DNA from 2 places in the Chelativorans composti genome. Region 1 is predicted to be linked to the other one. Evidence: predicted binding sites of a transcription regulator. Region 1 holds the regulator's gene; the other holds the start of a gene.

What was found. The regulator LexA, encoded in region 1, represses DNA repair genes until DNA is damaged. The targets are predictions, from matches to a motif close to TGTTCNNNNTGTGTTCNG.
Region 2: the regulator LexA is predicted to act here: its motif matches at 2,010-2,027, upstream of ABD906_RS00700 (cytoplasmic protein).

Annotation. Positions count from the first base shown of each region.
Region 1 covers NZ_BAABGS010000074.1:162,129-170,055, reverse strand. Annotated here, with positions in the region: gene ABD906_RS15065 (replication-associated recombination protein A) at 1-1,252, shown strand, start outside; partial or broken gene ABD906_RS15060 (CrcB family protein) at 1,296-1,590, shown strand; gene ABD906_RS15055 (RluA family pseudouridine synthase) at 1,618-2,607, shown strand; gene ABD906_RS15050 (ATP12 family chaperone protein) at 2,650-3,426, shown strand; gene ABD906_RS15045 (LysE family translocator) at 3,479-4,117, shown strand; gene ABD906_RS15040 (SOS response-associated peptidase) at 4,577-5,248, opposite strand; tRNA gene ABD906_RS15035 (tRNA-Leu) at 5,331-5,416, opposite strand; gene lexA (transcriptional repressor LexA) at 5,601-6,320, opposite strand; gene ABD906_RS15025 (molybdopterin molybdotransferase MoeA) at 6,428-7,633, opposite strand; gene moaC (cyclic pyranopterin monophosphate synthase MoaC) at 7,633-7,927, opposite strand, start outside.
Region 2 covers NZ_BAABGS010000008.1:23,561-31,487, reverse strand. Annotated here, with positions in the region: gene ABD906_RS00715 (DUF5330 domain-containing protein) at 1-299, shown strand, start outside; gene ABD906_RS00710 (SufE family protein) at 408-833, shown strand; gene msrB (peptide-methionine (R)-S-oxide reductase MsrB) at 939-1,352, opposite strand; gene ABD906_RS00700 (cytoplasmic protein) at 1,597-1,878, opposite strand; gene ABD906_RS00695 (helix-turn-helix domain-containing protein) at 2,135-2,512, shown strand; gene ABD906_RS00690 (DUF6456 domain-containing protein) at 2,527-3,324, shown strand; gene ABD906_RS00685 (S9 family peptidase) at 3,429-5,531, shown strand; gene ABD906_RS00680 (c-type cytochrome) at 5,648-6,556, opposite strand; gene ABD906_RS00675 (c-type cytochrome) at 6,563-7,003, opposite strand; gene ABD906_RS00670 (superoxide dismutase) at 7,226-7,828, opposite strand.

The DNA.
Region 1 (7,927 bases):
GCTGCGGCCGACCCGGCTCGCCGACGTCGTAGGGCAGGAGCATCTCACCGGTCCCGACGGAACGCTCACGCGCATGATCAACTCCGGTTCGCTGGGCTCGCTCATCTTCTGGGGGCCGCCCGGCACGGGCAAGACCACCGTCGCGCGGCTGCTCGCCAACGAGACCTCGCTCGCCTTCGAGCAGATCTCGGCGATCTTTTCGGGTGTTGCGGACCTCAAGAAGGTGTTCGACGCGGCCCGGCTGCGGCGCCAGCAGGGGCGGCAGACGCTGCTGTTCGTGGATGAGATCCATCGTTTCAACCGCGCGCAGCAGGATTCCTTCCTGCCGGTCATGGAAGACGGAACGGTCGTGCTGATCGGCGCGACGACGGAAAATCCATCCTTCGAGCTTAACGCGGCGCTGCTGTCGCGCGCGCGCGTGCTCAACTTCAAGCCGCATGACGCGGAGAGCCTCGAGAAGCTGCTCCAGCGCGCGGAGAAGGAAGAGGGCAAGGCACTGCCGCTCACCGAAGAGGCGCGCGGCGTGCTGATCCGCATGGCGGACGGGGACGGGCGCGCGGTGCTGACGCTTGCCGAAGAGGTCTGGCGCGCGGCGCGCCCGGGCGAGACCTTCGACGCGGAAACCCTTCAGAAGATCGTGCAGCGGCGCGCGCCGATCTATGACAAGAGCCAGGACGGGCACTACAATCTGATCTCCGCACTCCACAAGTCGGTGCGCGGATCGGACCCGGACGCCGCGCTCTATTACCTCTGCCGCATGTTCGACGCAGGCGAGGATCCGCTTTACATCGGCCGCAGGCTCGTGCGCATGGCGGTGGAGGACATCGGCCTCGCCGATCCGCAGGCGCTTGTCATCGCCAACGCGGCCAAGGACGCCTATGACTATCTGGGTTCTCCGGAAGGCGAGCTTGCACTGGCGCAGGCCTGCGTCTATCTCGCCACGGCGCCGAAGTCGAATGCGGTCTACACGGCGTTCAAAGCCGCCATGCGGTCGGCCAAGGAACACGGATCGCTGCTGCCGCCCAAGCATATCCTCAACGCGCCGACCAAGCTCATGAAGGAAACCGGCTACGGCGAGGGCTACCAGTACGACCACGACATGCCGGATGCGTTCTCGGGCCAGGACTATTTCCCGGAGGCCATGGGGCGGCAGACCTACTACAATCCGCCCGAGCGCGGTTTCGAACGGGAGATCCGCAAGCGGCTCGACTACTGGGCGCGGCTCCGGCGCGAGCGGTCCGGCAGGGGCTGAGACGGGCAACACGGCGATCTGAACAAGGAAAGGGACAGCCATCCTGTACCACCTGCTTCTGGTCTGTCTGGGCGGCGGAATCGGCGCCGGGCTGCGGCACCTGACGAATGTCGGCGCGGCGCGGCTGCTCGGTGTTGCGTTCCCGTGGGGCACGTTCACTGTTCCTGGCAACCGGGATTCTCGGCGGGTTCACCACCTTCTCGGCGTTTTCTCTGGATGCGACGCTGCTGTGGGAGCGCGGGGCGGTGTCTCTTGCGGCTGCCTACGTGCTGGCTAGCGTATTAGGGGCCATTCTTTTCCTGTTTGCGGGATTGTGGCTCGCAAGAAGCGTTTTCTAATGGTATGCCCGCCGAAATGGTGAAGACATGGCAGGCATAGAACAGATCAAGGTGGAAGACAGCGAGGCGGGCATGCGGCTCGATCGCTGGTTCAAGGTACATTATCCGGGGCTCGCGTTCGGGCAGCTGCAGAAGCTCCTGCGCACGGGCCAGATCCGGGTCGATGGCGGTCGCGTGAAAACGGACACGCGCGTGCAGCCCGGCCAGATCATTCGCGTGCCGCCGCTCGGTATCGACCGCAAGGGCGCGCAGCCCATGACGAGCCGTACGATTCGCGACCGCGGCGACGCCGAAGTGCTGGCGCAGATGCTGCTCTACGAGGACGACAAGGTGTTCGTCTTCAACAAGCCGGCGGGCCTCGCCGTCCAGGGCGGCTCGGGAGTCAACCGGCATGTGGACGGCATGCTCGAAGCCTGGCGCAACAAGAAGGGCGAGAAACCGCGCCTCGTGCACAGGCTCGACCGCGACACGTCCGGCGTGCTCGTCGTGGCGCGCACGCGGCTTGCGGCGGTGAAGCTTACGGAAGCGTTCCGCGAGCGCGAGACCAAGAAGGTCTACTGGGCGCTGGTGAAGGGCGTGCCGCGCAAGCGGGAAGGCAAGATCTCGACCTGGCTGCTGCGCGAGGCCACCCCGGACGGTGACAAGATGCGGATCGCCAAGCATGGCGAGCCAGGGGCGGAGCACGCCGTCACGCTCTACCGGGTGGTGGAGCAGGCCGGGCAGGCGCTGTCATGGCTCGAACTGGAGCCGCAGACCGGCCGCATGCACCAGCTGCGCGTGCATACGACGCATATCGGCTGCCCAATTATCGGGGACCCCAAGTATTTCGTCGCGGATCACAACTGGGAGCTCCCGGGCGGAATCCAGAACCGGCTGCATCTCCATGCCCGGCGCATCGTGATCCCGCATCCGGATCCCGGCAAGGGCGTGATTGACGTGACGGCCGAGCTGCCGCCGCACATGAAGCAGAGCTGGAACCTGCTCAGCTTCGACGAGGCTTCGGCCGAAGAAGAATGAAGGGAAGGTGGCCGCGCCAACGCCGCCGCCTATATGAATGACATGCGTGAACTTCTGAACGATCTCGAACAGGGGCGCCAGCCGGACCCGATCCGCGCCGCCCAGGAAAGCATGCGCCCGCAACTGCCCCGGCGCTTCTACAAGGAAGTAACGGTGGGCGGCGAGGAGGGGGCCTTCAAGGTGCTGCTCGACGGAAAGACCGTACGTACGCCCGGCGGAGCCGAAGTCATTCTCCCCAGGGAAGGCATGGCGCGGCTCGTGGCGGACGAATATGCCGCGCAGGGCGAGCGGATCGATCCGATGACCATGCCGGTGACGCGGCTCGTCAACACCGCCATCGACGGCGTGGCGCGCGACCCGCAGGCCGTTCTCGAGGATATCCTGCGGTATGCCTCGTCCGACCTGCTTTGCTACCGCGCCGAGTCGCCAGAGCGGCTTGTGCAGATGCAGCGGGATGCCTGGGATCCGGTGCTGGACTGGATCGAGGGGACGATCGGTGCGCGCTTCGTGCTCGCCGAAGGCGTGATGCACGTGCAGCAACCGCGCGAGACCATTGCTGCGGTCGGCAGCTATCTCGCGCAGCGGCGCGAGGTGTTCCGTCTGTCCTCCCTCCATGTCATGACGACGCTGATGGGATCGTCGATCCTGGCGTTGGCGGTCGAGGCCGGGTTCCTCGATGCCGAGGACGCCTGGAGGGCCGCCCACATCGACGAGGACTGGAACGCCAGCCAATGGGGCGAGGATTACGAAGCCGCCCAACGGCTTGCCGCTCGCAAGCGGGACATGATGGCGGCGGTTGAATTGTTGCGGATTCTCTAGTTAACTGATCAGCAGAGGCCGACCCTTTTCTCGCCGATCATCGAGGTGCCCGATGTCCCTTGAAACCTGGCTTGCATTCGCGGCGGCGTCTGCCGTGGTGGTCGCCATCCCCGGACCGACCATTCTTCTGGTGGTCTCCTACGCCCTGAGCCATGGGCGCAGAATCGCTTTTGCGACGGTCGCCGGCGTGACTCTCGGCGACTTCACCGCCATGACGGGCTCGATGCTCGGCCTGGGCGCTTTGCTCGCCACTTCGGCCACGCTGTTCACCGTGCTCAAGTGGATCGGCGCGGCCTATCTGATCTACCTTGGCATCAAGCTCTGGTGCGCGCCGGTGAGCGAGGAGAGGGGGGAGACGCCCGACGCCCCAGCTGCCACCTTGCGGCCAGGCCGGATCTTCCTGCACACCTATGCGGTAACCGCGCTCAACCCGAAGACGATTGTCTTCTTCGTCGCTTTCCTGCCGCAGTTCATGAACCCTTCATCGCCGTTGCTGCCGCAGATGGTCATTCTGGAAGTCACCTTCCTCGTCATCGCGACGGTGAACGCGGCGCTGTACGCGTTCATGGCCTCGGCCATCCGCTCGCGGATCGGCAATCCTACCGTCCAGTACGTTATCAATCGGACGGGCGGCACGCTGATGATCGGCGCCGGCCTGCTCGCGCTCGGCTGGAAGCGCGCAGCCGCTTAGAAGAGCAGTTCAGTTTTTTACGAAACACTGAACTGCTGTAGGTAAGCGGCTGGTCATGGTTCCGGACAGAAACCGGTTTCCACTTTCCTTGAACGGCTCCAGGCCCGGTTCCGAGCAGGTCTGAACCGTCTCCTTCCGGCCGCAGGAAGCATATGATTGGAGACGTTCAGATTTTCCCGGAGGTGCAGGTCGCTCAAAATCAGTTCCGCGGACTATCAGATTTCGATCCTTGATAAGTTTTAAAAAACAAATAGGTGAGTTAGAATCTTCACGTTCATGTGAAGGTTGAAGCTTTTGGAGTCGGTCAAAATCCTCCGGGGAAGACCGTAGCCCTGTTCGTTAGCTACGGGCAAGAGGTAGCGCTTTTCAAGCACGCCCCGGCGCGCGGATGGGAAACCGCTGCGGGCTTTCGTACAGAGCGGCGAAAAGGCTGGCTTGGGCCACACGAGGCTGAACATGTCAGGGCAGCTTGGGCCGGTCCTTCTCGCCGGGCAGGATGATCAGGTCGCTCTCCTCCGCAGGGCGCTGCAGGTGCCGCGCCTCGTCCCAAGGGGCGCGCAGCCAGATATCGATCTCCTCGTCACGGGTGAGGATGACTGGCATGGCCTTGGGGTGCACCTGCGCCACAAGGGCGTTCGACGCGGTGGTAAGAAAAGCATAAAGTTCGTGGGTGGCCGGTTCCTCGCGCGCGAGGCGCTTTCCGGTCCAGCGCGTCCGGAGCCCGGCGAAGAAAAAGGGGCGTCCGTCCGGCCGCGCGAACCAGGCGTCCGGAGTCCGTTCGCCCGGCCGCTTGCGCGCGGGATCAGGCTCGGCGAATTTCAGCACCGGCACCAGGCATCGGTGCCCGGGTGAGAGCCAGGGACGCCAATGGGGCGAGACGGTGTTGCGGATGTTGGTAATGCCATAGTCGAAGTCCTTGCCCTGGAGCATCGAGGGAGGAGAGGGCATGCCCCAGCGAGCGCGCACCATCTCAGGCCCGCCCTCGACCATGCGTATGACGGGACCGAACCGGTTCGGATAGACGTCGAAGCTTTCCTCATTGAAGAAGGCCCGGTCCGCCAGCCTGTCCAGAAGGCGCGAGAGCTGGCGAAGCGCCTCAATGTTCGTTGTGGAGGTGTAGAGGTTGCACATGGCCGTATAACCCGCCCTGACGGCAGGTACGATGGCTGGTTTTTGTCCAGCCTGGCAAGATACAGCGGCAATGTTGAAGGCTTGGTGCGGACGGCGGGGGTCGAACCCGCACGGGCGAAGCCCGAGGGATTTTAAGTCCCTTGCGTCTACCAGTTCCGCCACGTCCGCATTGTGGTCCTTTTCCCTTGCTTCAGCCGCTGCGTCAATTGCGGCAGAGACGTTTTCCGGACTCTTCCGCAAGGATTTGGTCCGCGCGGCAGTCTCGACAGATGCCACGAGCACTTGATGGCAAATGACCGCAACAGGCAACAGGGCAGGGCAGGGCCTGACGGCGGCCCCGCCGCATCATCACTCAGTGATACCGCCGGATGAGGCCGACGAGCTTGCCCTGCACCTTCACGCGGTGGGGCGGGAAGATGCGGGTCTCATAGGCGGGATTGGCGGCCTCCAGGGCGATGGAGGCGCCCTTGCGGCGGAAGCGCTTCAGCGTCGCCTCCTGGTCGTCCACCAGCGCCACGACGATGTCGCCCGGGTTGGCCGTCTGGGTGTGGCGGATGATCACCGTGTCGCCGTCGAAGATGCCGGCCTCAATCATCGAATCACCCTTGACCTCAAGCGCATAGTGCTCGCCGCCGGAAATCATGTCCGGCGGGACGGCGATGCTGTGGGTCACGTGCTGAATGGCGTCGATCGGCACGCCCGCGGCGATGCGGCCCATGACCGGAATGGATATGCTTGTCTCGCTGGAAACCGGCGTGGCACGCGAAGGCGTCGGCGCCGGTTCGGGCTGGCTCTGGCCGCCCTGGATGACCGAGGGGGAGAAGCCCCGGGAACGCGGCGGCACGTTCGGCATCATCGAATCCGGCAGGCGTATGACTTCCAGAGCCCGCGCGCGGTTCGGCAGGCGGCGGATGAAGCCGCGCTCTTCCAACGCGCTGATCAGGCGGTGGATCCCCGACTTTGACGCGAGGTCCAGAGCTTCCTTCATCTCGTCGAAGGAAGGCGGGATGCCGGTCTCCTTGAGACACTGGTGAATGAACAGCAAGAGTTCATGCTGCTTGCGGGTTAGCATCGGCTCCGAACCCCTGAATCAAAGTAAAAACAAATCCAGAACATAACGTAGACGTTCAGGATGTGTTCTGCAACTGGTAACTTGCAGGGCGAAAGGTTAGAGCGGCGTTAACGCAGCATGAGAACCTGGCAGCGCTCGCCGGCCTCCGCCGCCGGCGCATGCGGTTGGCGGATGATGAGCGCGTTCGCGGCGGCAAGCACGCTCAACATGGAGGAGTCCTGGACGGGGAAGGGGGTGGCGATGAGCCCGCCCGGTCCGGGGACCACCGTGGCGCGGACATAGTCGCGCCGGCCGTCGTTGGCGGGCATGGGGGCGCCGAGCTCCGCCTGGTGCAGGTTAGGCGCATGCAGCCGTCCGCCGAGGCGGCGCACGAGCGGCCGCAGGAAGACGTGGGCGCATATGAGACTCGAGACGGGATTGCCCGGCAGGCCGAGCACGGACATGCGGCCCAGGCGTCCGAAGATCAGCGGCTTGCCCGGCCGCATGGCGATCTTCCAGAAGGAGAGCTCCATGCCCTCTGCGGCAAGCACCTCGCGGGTGATGTCGCGGTCGCCGACGGAGGCGCCGCCTAGCGTCACCAGCACGTCGGCCCCCGCCTCGCGGGCGCGGCGCACGGCGGCGGCGAAACCCGCATGGTCGTCCGGCACAATGCCGAGATCGAGCACCCGGCCGCCGTCCTGCTGGACGAGGCCGGCGACGCCGAAATTGTTGGAAGCGATGATCTGATCCGGACCCGGCTCGGCTTCCGGGGGCACGAGTTCGTCGCCCGAGGCGATGAGTGCCACGAGCGGGCGACGGATGACCGGCACCTGAGCATGGCCCGACGCTGCCGCCAGGGACAGTGCCGCCGGATCGAGCGTGCGGCCCGCTTCCAGCACCGTGTCGCCAGACCGAAAGTCCAGTCCCGCGCGGCGGATATGGCGGCCTGGGGCGGCAGGCTCCAGCGCCTCGATCCTGCCTTCGTCGATGACCCGGGCGTTTTCCTGCAGAACGATCGTGGTGGCGCCCTTCGGCAGCGGAGCGCCGGTAAAGATGCGCACGGCGGTTCCGGCGGTCACTTCACCGTCGAATCTTTTGCCTGCGGCGGAAGTGCCGATGACCTTCAGGGTGACAGGCGTGCTGGCAATATCGGCGTCCCGCACTGCGTAGCCGTCCATGGCCGAGGCGTCGAAGGGCGGCTGCGTGCGGCGCGCCTCAATCGGAGCAGCCAGAACGCGGCCGACGGCCTCGGCGAGCGGAACGGTTTCAGCGGAGACGGGCTGCACGCCCTCCAGGATGCGCTCGAGGGCCTCATCGACAGAAAGCAGGGCCATCAGTCCCGCTCCCCGCGCTTCCAGTGGCCGGACTTGCCGCCAAGCTTCTCCTCAAGCCGGATTTCCCCGATCACCATGTCCTTATCGAGCGCCTTGGCCATGTCGTAGATGGTGAGGCAGGTAACGGAGACAGCCGTCAGCGCCTCCATCTCGACGCCGGTCTTGCCGGTGAGTTTGGCGAGGGCGCGGATCCGCAGGCCGGGCAGGGCCTCGTCCGGCTCGATGTCGACGGAAACCTTGGTGAGTGCAAGCGGGTGGCAGAGCGGAATGAGGTCGCTCGTCCTCTTCGCTGCC
Region 2 (7,927 bases), on a different contig from region 1:
CGCTATTGTTCGTCCCGATCAGCACCGGCGATGGCAGCGAGCCACAGGTCAACCCGCTTCAGGCCCTCATCGCCGCGCGCGACGCCGTCGCCGACATCGCCTCCATCTGCGAGCGTAAGCCCACCATCTGCCAGACCGCCAGCGCGGCCGTTCAAACCATCGTGGCCAGGGCCGGCGAAGGCCTGCGCCTCGCCCAGCAGATGATCGATACCAACGCCGCGGATGAACCAGCGCAGGAGCCGGATGGGGTCCAGGAGGCGTCCAGTCCCGCCGATCCCGGGCAGCACGCCGCGGAATAGCTCCGCACCCCGGAGACCCGCGCGATCGCAGTCATCCCGCCCCGAAATTTTGCTTCTGCACCCTGATTTCCCGTGACCTTTCCGCCTTCACTGTCTATATGCACGCCCATGACTGCGACCATTGACACCATCCGGGACGACTTCGCCTTCCTCGACGACTGGCAGGAGCGTTACCGCTACATCATCGAACTTGGAAACGACCTTCCGCCCTATCCGGAGGAAGCCCGCGACGACGCGCACAAGGTGCGCGGCTGCGTGAGCCAGGTCTGGCTTTACACGACACGCGGGGAAGGCTCCGACCCCGAGTTGTTTTTCCTTGGCGACTCCGACGCACACATCGTGCGCGGCCTCGTCGCCATCCTGCTGGCGCTCTATTCCGGCCGGCGGGCGAGCGAGATCCTGGCCATCGACGCAGAGGAAATCCTGCGCTCGCTCGGCCTCGATGAGCACCTGACTCCCCAGCGCTCCAATGGCCTTCGCTCCATGGTTCAGCGCATCCGCCAGGAAGCGGCCGCAGCCCTCGGCGGGGCCTGAAAACCCGCGCGCGGGAACCCGAGACGGAAAAGGCAGCGAAGCTTCACTTCGCTGCCCTGCAAGACCTCCAGAACGGGCGCGAACCGCAAAATCCGCGCGCCGTGCCTACTCCTCCCGCTCCTCGAACGAAAGCGCGGTACCGTTCATGCAATAGCGCAAGCCGGTGGGCTTCGGCCCGTCAGGGAATACATGGCCCAGATGCGCGTCGCAGGCGGCGCATTTCACCTCAACCCGCCGCATTCCGTAGGAATTGTCCTCCGCAAACGTCACCGCCTTCTCGTCCACCGGCGCCCAGAAGCTGGGCCACCCCGTACCGGAGTCGTACTTGGTCTCCGAGTCGAACAGCAGGTTGCCGCAGGCGATGCAGTAATACCGTCCCGGCTTCTTGTTGTCCCAGTACGGACCGGTAAAGGCGCGCTCCGTGCCGCCGCACCGCGTCACCTGATACTGCTCGGGCGTCAGCAGCTTGCGCCATTCCTCGTCGCTTCTCTGAACCTTGGGGCCAGTCTCTTCAGTCATGGGAGATCTCCTTTACTGTCCCACTACATAGGATACAGGAGTGCCCCTGTCAGGATCGGCTGCGCACTTTGCCGTGAGCGGCGAACCGAGAAGCACGCTGAGAAATGGCTGATCGCTCCGCCATGCGAAGCATCCGGGCGAGCGCCATAAGCCCATCCTGCACCGATGGGATTGCGGGCAGAGCACACCTTGCCTGCAGCAAAGGTCCCGTTCTCCGTTTTGCCTTCCGCCCCCGCTTCCCTGCCTACTTGGCTCCCGCGCCCAGCAACCGGTCATAGGCTTCTTTCAGCGCGATGTGCCGGTTGAGATCATAGCTCCAGTGTTTTCGGATGCCCTTCAGCCGCTCCCGTTCGAGCAGCCGCCCCAGCCGCAGGAGCGTTTTCCTCCGTTCTTCTCCTCCCTGCTTCAGGGCTTCGGCCAGGTCGACCCCGCTCATCAGGTACAGGGCTGCGTTCTGACGCGCTTCCCGCTCCGCACCTCTGCGCCCCTTCGCAAAGGCCGCAGCCTCTTTCTCGATACTACCCATTTCTTCCTCCGTTTATGGAGGATACACTTTCATACAACCATTGGTTGGGGACAGATTCCGGAGTACCCGCAACAGGGGGAAATAAAATCCCCTGATAAAACAATCTTCTACCGCCATTGCGCTCGAAGTATAGTTCTTTATTTGTTCACGCTGAATACCTCTCGCGCTATAACGATTACATTGGCTTAAGGAGGGTTTGTTCCGTGACCGCAACTGCTACGAAGGCCCTGAACTACTTGGCTGAGGCCGAGGAGCGCTGGGACAGTCAGCCCCAAATCACCACCTGCGCGAGAAAATTGGCCAGGTAAACGACGAGCGCGTAACGGATATATGCGATTGCGTACTCGATATTCTGTCGGTCCTGTTTAACGTAAGCGGACGCGATTTACGTCAGCCGGGCCGGTCTTCGACAAGCGTCGCGCGCGTCCGCCAGATCGGGATGTACGTGACACATGTCACGCTTGGCCTGAGCATGGCCGAGGTGGGGCGTGGCTTTGGCCGGGACAGAACCACCGTCATGCACGCATGTCATCTCATCGAGGACATGCGCGATGATCCCGAGTTCGATCAGATCGTGCGAATGACCGAGCGGATTACCGCCATAGCGTTCCGCCACCTGGGGGCCGCGCAATGAAGGATGGCGCGCCGATGACGATCCACGACCGTCGCGGCCGCATTCGCCTCCTGCGCTTCCTGCGAAAGTCCGCGGCAGCGGCAGAAGCGGCGGCGGCCCCGGACCAGCTTCTGCTGGACGGAGGCGACCGCGGCCGCATTTCCGTGCAGAGAACGCTGGTGGATTATCTGATCGAAGAGGGACTTGTGATCTGGTCGGCCAGTCAACTGAACCTCACGCCGCTCGGTGCAGCCTTGCTAGCAGATCTGCAGGAATCCCCGCATCGTCACCAGCATGCGGAGGTGGGTTATCAAACCGTCCATACCGAAGAGGGGTTTGTCCCCCTTCAGGTCAACCGCTCGGAATCCCCCCTCGCGATGCTCGCACGCCGCAAGGACCGCAACGGCAACCCTTTCCTCTCCGAGCGCGAGTTTCGCGCCGGCGAACGTCTCCGTGCCGACTACACGCGCGGCCAGCTCATGCCGCGCATGAGCGCCAATTGGGAAACACCCGTGTCGAACACCCGCCGCGGACCTCGCGATCGCATTACCGATCTGACGGATGCCGCGCTCGCCGCCCGCATGCGGGTCAACCGTGCGCTCCAGGCCGTCGGACCGGAACTTGCCGGTCCTCTGGTGGACGTCTGCTGCTTCCTGAAGGGCATTGAACAGGTGGAATCCGAGCGCGGCTGGCCTCCCCGCTCCGCGAAACTGATCCTCAAGACCGCCCTTTCGGTCCTGAGCCGCCACTATGAACCGGAAACCACGTCCCGGCGGCAGGAGATCCTGCATTGGGGAACCCCCGACTATCGTCCAACGCTAACGCGCTCGTGATTGTCCCCGCGAGAATCGGCGTGTACTAGCAGACTCCATCTGATAGGCATGAGCAGAAACGGCCGGCGCTTGCCGGCCGCGTCTCACGAGTTCGGAGTCCGTGCATGACCGCAGTCAAAGGCCGTTTCCCGAATATCCCGGGCCCGCGTGCTGAAAAGCGCCCGACCGAAATCACCTTCCACGGTCACACCCGCATTGATGAATATGCCTGGCTCCGCGCCGACAATTGGCAGGAGGTCCTGCGCGATCCCTCCAGACTCGATCCGGCGATGCGCAGCCATCTCGAAGCGGAGAACGCATACGTCCGGCAGCTGATGGCCGACACGTCCGAGCTGCAGAAAAAACTCTTCGCCGAGATGCGCGGCCGCATCAAGGAGGACGACTCTTCCGTGCCCATGAAGCATGGTCCCTACGCCTATGGTGTCGACTATCGCGAGGGCGGCCAGCATCCCCGTTACTTCCGTACCCCCCATGACGGCGGCGAGAAGCGTGTCCTGATCGACGGCGATGCGCTCGCCGAGGGCAAGGTCTATTTCCAGGTGGGTGCCGTCAATCCCTCCCCGTCTCACGATCTCCTGCTGTGGAGCTATGACTACAAGGGCTCCGAGTATTACACGATCCGCATCCGCAATCCCGAGAGCCTCGAGGATTTGCCCGACATGATCGAGGGCACGGGCGGTGACGGCTGCTTCAGTGCTGACGGCCATGGCTTTTGGTACATCCAGCTCGACGAGAACCACCGGCCGGCGAAGCTCTTCTTCCATGAGATCGGCAAGCCCGCCTCCGACGACCGCCTGATCTTCGAGAACACGGACGCGGGCTTCTTCATGAGAATCGACGACAGTCCGCTCAACGACTGGATCGTCCTCTCGCTGCACGACCACGAGACCAGCGAATGCTACCTTATCCCCGCGACCGATCCTTCGGCCGCGCCAAGGCTGGTCGCCCCGCGCCGGGAAGGCATCATCTATGATCTGGAACCCGCCGGCGACGAGTTCTTCATCCTCACCAACGTGGATGGCTGCAAGGACTTCAAGGTCATGTCCGCCCCGGCCTCCGATCCGCGGCCCGAAAACTGGCGCGAGGTGATCCCGCACGAGAAGGGCCGGCTGATCCTCGCCATCCAGGCTTATGAGAACTATCTCGTCCGCCTCGAGCGCAAGGACGGCTCCCCCCGCATCGTTCTCCGCGATCGCAGGACCGGAAAGGAAGAAACCATTGCCTTCGACGAGGAGGCCTATGCGCTCGGCCTCGTTGGCGCCCGTGAATATGACACGGAAGTCATCCGCTTCACCTATTCCTCGCTCACGACGCCGGAGCAGCTCTACGACTACAACATGCGCACCGGCGAGCGCACGCTGCTGAAAACTCAGGAGGTGCCCTCCGGCCACAACCCGGACGACTACGTCACCCGCCGTCTCATGGCCCCTGCCCCCGATGGCGAGCTGGTTCCCATTTCGCTGGTTCACCGCAAGGGTCTGAAGCTGGACGGCTCCGCCCCGTGCCTGCTCTACGGCTATGGCTCCTACGGCATCTCCATCCCGGCTTCCTTCCGTACCAACATCCTGTCGCTCGTGGACCGTGGCTTCGTCTTCGCCATCGCCCACATCCGCGGCGGCAAGGAAAAGGGCTGGGACTGGTACGAAAACGGCAAGCGCGCGAAGAAGACCAACACCTTTACCGACTTCATCGCCTGCGGCCGGCACCTTGTGAGGGAAGGCTACACCAGCCATGACCGTATGGTCGCCGAGGGCGGCTCGGCCGGCGGCATGTTGATGGGCGCCGTCGCCAACATGGCTCCGGAAGATTTCTGCGCGATCGTCGCCCAGGTCCCCTTTGTGGATGTCCTCAACACCATGCTGGACGACACCCTGCCCCTGACCCCGCCGGAGTGGCCCGAATGGGGCAACCCGATCGTGAGCAAGGAGGACTACGACACGATCCTGGCCTATTCGCCCTATGACAACGTGCACGAGCAGCCCTACCCGGCCATCCTGGCGCTGGCAGGTCTCACCGATCCCCGCGTCACCTACTGGGAGCCGGCCAAGTGGGTTGCGCGGCTGCGTGACAAGACCACCAGCGGCAATCCGATCCTCTTCCGGGTCAACCTCGACGCTGGCCACGGCGGCGCCGCCGGCCGCTTCTCGCGCCTGGAGGAAATCGCTTTCTGCTACGCCTTCACGCTTAAGGCCGTTGGCCTGGCGTAATCACCCGCCCGCACGGTACCCGGTTCAAGGGAAAAGGCCGTTCGCCCCATCGGAGCGACGGCCCTTCCCCCCACGTGAGCCGTCCGCGAACGCGAGGCGGCTCTCCCTAGACCTCTCTATGGTTTCGGCGGAATCGCCTTCAGATAGGCCGCGATCGCCTCCCTGTCCTCGGACGGCAGTCTGGCCATGTTGCGCACAACCTTGGCCATTTCTCCGCCGGCGGAGTCGAAATCCGGCGTAAAGCCGCTTTCCAGATAGTAGGCGATGTCGGAGGCGCTCCAGGAGCCGATGCCATCCTGACTGGGCGTGATGTTCGGAATCCGCCCTCTCCCCTCCAGCGACGGTGCCCCGGCCAGCCACTGGCTGTACTCGAGTCCGCCGAGTGCGGTTCGCGCCGTATGGCATTCGCCGCAGTGCCCCGGCCCTTCGACCAGATACTGGCCGCGGCGGACAGCCGGATCAGTGCCGTCTCCGAAAGCCACCACCGGTTCGTCGGAGAGATAGAGGAGCTTCCAGAACCCCACGGCGCGGCGGATCGAGAATGGGAATGGAATATCGCTTTCGCCCGCCTTCCCTTCGACCGGCGGCAGGGTCTTGATGAAGGCAAACAGATCGACCACGTCCTGCGGCGTCATGCGGGCATAGGACGCATATGGAAACGCCGGATAGAGATGGCTTCCGTCCGGTGCAAGGCCACGCATCATGGCATTGACGAAGTCAAGCTCGCTCCAGCTTCCGATGCCGTCCGTCGGATGTGGAGAAATGTTGGGAGCCACGAAGGTCCCGAATGGCGACCCGAGGCCGAGACCTCCGGCCAGCTCGAGCTGAGCATCGCCCTCGGCTCCGGGACGTGCATGGCAGGAGACGCAGCCTCCCGCCCAGAACACGCGCTCGCCGCGCGTGGCGTCGGCCGGCTGAAGGCCGGCCAGAACAGACTCGTCAAGCGGACGAGGCGCTGAAAGAAACCAGGCAACCGCACCGGCGATGACCGCCAGTGCGACGCCGGCATACAGAATCCGACGCATCAAGCTCTACTCAAGGCGATAGGTCTCGTGGCAGGAACCGCAGTTCTGCAGAACGGGGCCAACGGCGGCCTGGAAAGCCTTCAGGTCTGCCGGGCCTTCCTTTCCGGAGGCCTGGAATGCGGCCTCGGCCGCCGACTGGAACTTGGCGAACGCGGCCTTGAAACCTTCCGGATCTTCCCAGATCTTGGGAGCCGCCTTGCTGTCTCCGGCAGAACCCTCAGGGAAGAAGGCTTGTCCGGCCGTTGCCACGCCGTAGAAAGTTGCGATGGCCGCCTTCGCGACAGCAGGATTGTACTCCATTTCCCCCTTCAGCATCGGCACGGCGATTCCGGCAGCACCAGCAGCGGCGTCCATCAGCGCCTGCCGAGACTTGATCGGATTGTCCTGAGCGGCAACGGTTCCCGCGCTCACCATGAGAACAAGTGCAGATGCTATTAGTTTCTTCATGAGATTCTCCAGAAAGTTGATACCGCAAGATAGCTAGCGGCAGAGAAAAGACATCGCAAAAGTTCGTCCGGTTGAATCAATCCTTCGTGAAGACAGTTTGCCGCCTCACTTTGATTCGACCGTCTGAAACGATACAGAAATAAACAGATACAGAAATGGCGCGGTTAAGCAAAAGCCCGGCCGCAAGGGCCGGGCTCCGTGATGGCAGCCATAAGTTTCCGATTAGCCGCGAGCCTTCTCATACAGCTCCAGCACGTAATCCCAGTTGATCAGATTGTCGACGAACGCCTCCAGATATTTCGGGCGGGCGTTACGGTAATCGATGTAGTAGGAGTGCTCCCACACATCCACGCCGAGGATCGGCGTCGCGCCATGGACCAGCGGGTTCTCGCCGTTTGGCGTCTTCATGATCTCGAGCTTGCCGTCCTTGAACGCCAGCCACGCCCAGCCCGAACCGAACTGCGTCACGCCGGCATTGATGAAGTCGGCGCGGAACTTGTCATAGCCGCCGAGGTCGCTGTCGATGGCCTGCTGTAGAAGGCCCGGAAGCTTGTTGCCGCCACCGCCCTTCTTCATCCACTTCCAGAAGTGAATGTGGTTGAAGTGCTGGCCCGCGTTGTTGAAGAGCGGCTGGTTCTTGCCGTAGGACTGCTTGACGATCTCCTCCAGAGAGAGATTGTCCATCCCGGCTTCTGCGGCCAGCTTGTTGCCGGTGTCGACGTAAGCCTTGTGATGCTTGTCGTGGTGATACTCGAGTGTCTCCCGCGACATGAAAGGCTGGAGCGCCTCATAGTCGTACGGCAGATCCGGCAGTTCAAAAGCCATGCTTGCTCTCCCTCAGCTTGATATGTCGAAACCCATGCGAACCGGCAACGCGGGCAGCGTTGCGCCCTTCGTGCCGGTTTCATGGCAGCTCAACCAACG